DNA from 2 places in the Delftia sp. 11MD genome. Region 1 is predicted to be linked to the other one. Evidence: riboswitches for the same ligand, from Rfam matches in the RefSeq annotation. Region 1 holds a riboswitch; the other holds the start of a gene.

Region 1 (2,192 bases):
TTCGTGCACGGCACCACCGCCGGCATGCAACCAATGGGCCGGCGGGCGGCGGCCACGGCGGGCTTGGCCATTGGTGCGATCGCGGCCTTCCTGGGCGTGGGCGGCAGCGTGATGACCGTGCCGCTGATGCGCCGGCGCGGCGCCAGCATGGCGGCGGCCACGGCCATGGCCAGCCCGCTGTCCCTGCCCATGGCCGTGGCGGGCACCGCTGCCTACATGCTGGCATCGCGGGGCGCGGGGCTGGGCCCCTGGCATGTGGGCTATGTGGACCTGCAGGCCTTTGCGCTGCTGACGGCCGGATCGTGGACCGGCATCAGGCTGGCGGCCCCGCTGATCGGCCGCATTCCCGATGCCCTGCATGCCAAGGCCTACCTGGCCCTGCTGGGCCTGGTGCTGCTGGTCATGATCGTGGCCTGAGCGCTGCGCTCAACCCTCCTGGAAGATCGCCTCGATCCGGGTCTCGAACACCCGGGCAATGGCGAATGCCAGCGGCAGGCTGGGGTCGTAGCGACCCGTCTCGATCGCATTGACGGTCTGGCGCGACACGCCCAGCAGGTCCGCCAGCGCAGCCTGGCTCCAGCCGCGCTCGGCGCGCAGTTCACGGATGGTGTTTTTCATCGCCGGGCCGCCTCTGCAGCGCGGCTCATCGGCTGCGCAGCCAGTGGGCCACCGAGGCAGCCACCCAGAGCGCACCCATCAAGGGCCACACCATGAACATGCTGAGCTTGGGAAACCCTGCCATTTCCAGGAATCCGTAGGTGAAGGTGAGGCCCGCCGTGCCCGCCGCTGCAATCGCCAGCTGCTCCAGCATGGACTTGCGCAGGAACTCGTCGGTATCCCGCACCAGGCGCACGATGGCCCGCACGGCCAGCGCAAACGCCAGCATGGGGCTGAGCAGCACGGCCGTGCGCGGGGCCCCGGCCTGCATGTCGGCGCTGAGCAAAAGCGCCCCCACCAACAGCGCCATGTGGAGCAGCAGCGCAAATCCCAGCTCCTTCTGGTAGCGGCGGTTGGTGACCGTTGTTTGATTCATGGAAGTCTCTCGCAATGTGTAAAGGATGCTTGACATTGTGCGATGCCACCCGCGGGCATGTCAAGCAAGCTTTACATCGGCACTGAACGCCCCGCCGTACAATCGCCGCCGTTGGTGCCAGCAGCCCCAGGGGCTGCGGTTAAACGGGAAACATGGGGCGGCCAGATAAAGCCGCCCGCATGTACTGCCCCCGCAACAGTGAGTGAAACGCCGCGTGCATGGCACCGGCCCCCGCCAAACCCGTGCCACTGGGCGTACAGCCCGGGAAGGCCTTGGCGAGTGCGTCACCAGTCTGGATACCGGCCAACAGGCGGCCGGCCGCGCATGCAGCGCAGCCGGTCTTTGTGGTTTCCGTGCCGGCGGGGTCGCTGGCGCGCAACTGGCTCGCATCCATGCACACCCTCGCCCTCGCGCGCGCCCCTGGCGCCGCTCTTCGCTCGCCCTCGGCGTTCCCCGTACTGCGCACGTTGTCTGCCCTGGCTGCGGCCTCACTGCTGGCCTGCCAGGCCCAAGCACAGGTACAACAGGCACAACAGGCGCAGCGCGCACAGGCCTCCCAGCTCGATACCGTGGTCGTCACCGCCTCGCGCAGCGAGCAGTCCCTGCGCACCGTCACGGCCGACATGACCGTGATCGACGCCGAGACCATTGCCCGCAGCGGCGCCACGGGCGTGGCCGACCTGCTGGTGCAGGTGCCGGGCGTGCAGATCAACCGCAACGGCGGGCCGGGCCAGGTCACTTCGGTCTACCTGCGTGGCACCAGCAACCAGCACACTGCCGTATTCATCGACGGCGTGCGCTACAGCTCGCAGGAGCTGCAGGGCGGCGCGGTCTGGTCCACCCTGCCGCTGGCGCAGATCGAGCGCATCGAAGTGCTGCGCGGCCCGGCCGCCGCCATCTATGGCTCAGACGCCATGGGCGGCGTGATCCAGATCTTCACCAAGCGGGCGGACGGCCAGACCCGCGCCTATGCCGAGGCCGGCATAGGCAACCAGGGCACCAGCAAGCTGGCCACAGGATTCCAGGGCGGTGCCAACGGCTTCACCTACGGGCTGAACCTGGCGGACGAGCGCAGCGACGGCTTTGACGTCTACCCCGGCAACACCTTCTCGCCCAACCCGGACAAGGATGGCTACAGCAACACCTCGCTGGGCCTGAA
Region 2 (2,192 bases), 2.3 Mb from region 1:
GCTGCTGCAGGACGCCGATGCGCCCTTGTGCGAATGGACCGTGCCGGATGCCGGGCAGGCCGACGCGGACGCGGCCGCTGCGGTGCGCGAGCCGCAGTTCCTGCAAACGCTGGCCGAGATCCATGCGCTGGCGCAGGCGCCTGCAGGCAAGCGGCAGCCCGGCCTGGTCAGCCTGTCCGCCGCAGGCACGCGCAAGTACCTGGCACGGCGGCTGGCGCGCCTGCACCGCCAGGTGCTGCGCGACGGCCGGCACTTCGACCGCCTGCCGCTGGCGCAGCAGCACCGCGTGCGCAAGCGGCTCAAGCGCCTGCGCTACCTGGCGGACTTCGCGCGGGAATTCGCGCCCGGAATGTGGCCCGGCAAAAAGGGCCGGCGCTTTGCCGAGGCGCTGGTGCCCGCCCAGGACGCGCTGGGCCTGCACAACGACATGGCCGTGGCGGCCGCGCTTTTTCGTGACGAGGCCGGCACGGATCCGCGCGCCTGGTTTGCCGCCGGCTACCTGCAGGCCCGCCTGGCCACCAGCGCGCGCAGCAGCCGCCGCGCGCTGCGGGCGCTGGCCCGGGTGCCGGGCTTCTGGCTCTAGACAGCATCAGCGATAATCCGCCGCTGGCGCACCGCCGCAGCCCCTGGGCCGTGGCGGTGCGCTGTTGCTGAAGGTGCCCCATGCCGCTTGCCGGCCAGGGGTTCAACGGGAAGCAGGTGCGCGATGCCATCGAGGTGGCCGCTCGCAATGCCTGCGCTGCCCCCGCAACGGTCAGCGGAATACAACTCCCCACGCTGGCGCGCCACCCACCGGTTGCGCGCCGCAAGCCACTGTGTCTGGACGGACATGGGAAGGCGGGGATGCCTGCTGCAGCGCGCCCACCCTGCGCGCCGCAGCGTTCCGCAAGCCCGGATACCGGCCTTCTGCATTGCTTTCGGACGCCGCGGGAGTGCGCCTGTCCGGTCCGGCCCCAGCCTGCGCTGGCGTGGCCGGCTCCGGCGTGCGCGCCGTGCGGCGTGGTTCAGACGATAGGCCCCACGGGTGACTGGGGCAGTTGGATTCAACGCATGCGCTTCGCTTCTTTGGCCGCCGATTGTTCCGGCCCCTTTCCCCTTCCTCCCTTCCTGCGCCCGGCCACCGCTGCGGCCGTGCTGGCCTGCTGCGCCGCGGCGGCCGGCGCCGCACAGGAACCGGCGGCCGGCAAAGCCGGTGCATCCGCCGACGATGCGCTGGACGCCGTCTTCGTGACCGCCACGGCGCGGCCCGAGGCGCGCAGCCGCATCGCGGGCACCACGCAGACCATCGACCGCGAGGCCATAGAGCGCTCCAGCGCGCGCTCGGTCACCGACCTGCTGGCCGAGAACGCCGTGGGCTTTCTCAGCGAATGGACGGCGGCCCAGACCTCGATGAACCTGCGCGGCGCCTCCACCGACGGCCAGGGGCGCGACTTCCGCAGCCAAGTGCTGGTGCTGGTCAACGGCCGGCGCGCGGGCACGGCCAACCTGTCCAAGCTCAGCCCCTCGGATGTGGAGCGCATCGAGATCGTGCGCGGCCCGTCCTCGGTGATCTACGGCAGCCAGGCCATGGGCGGGGTGGTCAACATCATCATGAAGACGGGAGCGACGGCGCCCGGCACGCGCGCCCAGGTCCAGGCCGGCTCGTGGGACCTGTGGCGCACCGATGCGCAGACGGCCGGCGCCAATGACCGCTTCGACTGGTACTTCGGCGTGAGCGCAGGCGGGCGCGGCGACTACGAGTCGGGCGATGGCGGCACGCGCATGGAGAACACGGGCTGGAAGCGGCGCGGCGCCAGTGGCGCCCTGGGCTGGCAGCTGCACGAGCTGCACCGCGTGGAGCTGCAGCTGCGCACGGACGGCATCTACAACGCGGGCTTTCGCGGATCGGGCGCCAACATCTACAGCCGCGACAACCGCAGCAACCGCTCGCTGGACCTGACCTACGAAGGCGCACTGCCCGGCCAGCGCCTGAGCTGGACGACCCACCTCTACAGCCTGGTCGATACCGATGAATTCAACTGGGCATCGCCCGTGATCCGCTCGGGCAACAGCGCCGTGCCCGGCACGGCGCGCGACTACAACCACCGCCAGCTGGACGCCACGGGCCTGCGCTTTCAGCCGCGCCTGCGTGTGAGCCAGACCAATGACCTGCTGATGGGCTTCGACTGGGAGCGCAGCAAGCTGCGCTCCGA

What was found. Region 1 has a riboswitch for cobalamin ahead of ACRSCF_RS14905 (TonB-dependent receptor domain-containing protein). Riboswitches for the same ligand answer to the same signal wherever they lie in the genome.
Region 2: linked by a shared signal. The riboswitch ahead of ACRSCF_RS04390 (TonB-dependent receptor) and the one ahead of ACRSCF_RS14905 (TonB-dependent receptor domain-containing protein) in region 1 are both predicted to bind cobalamin.

Annotation. Positions count from the first base shown of each region.
Region 1 covers NZ_CP194333.1:3,285,716-3,287,907, forward strand. The annotation lists gene ACRSCF_RS14890 (sulfite exporter TauE/SafE family protein) at 1-417, shown strand, start outside; gene ACRSCF_RS14895 (helix-turn-helix transcriptional regulator) at 427-618, opposite strand; gene ACRSCF_RS14900 (hypothetical protein) at 644-1,033, opposite strand; cobalamin riboswitch at 1,130-1,355, shown strand; gene ACRSCF_RS14905 (TonB-dependent receptor domain-containing protein) at 1,426-2,192, shown strand, end outside.
Region 2 covers NZ_CP194333.1:960,338-962,529, forward strand. The annotation lists gene ACRSCF_RS04385 (CHAD domain-containing protein) at 1-583, shown strand, start outside; cobalamin riboswitch at 638-921, shown strand; gene ACRSCF_RS04390 (TonB-dependent receptor) at 1,051-2,192, shown strand, end outside.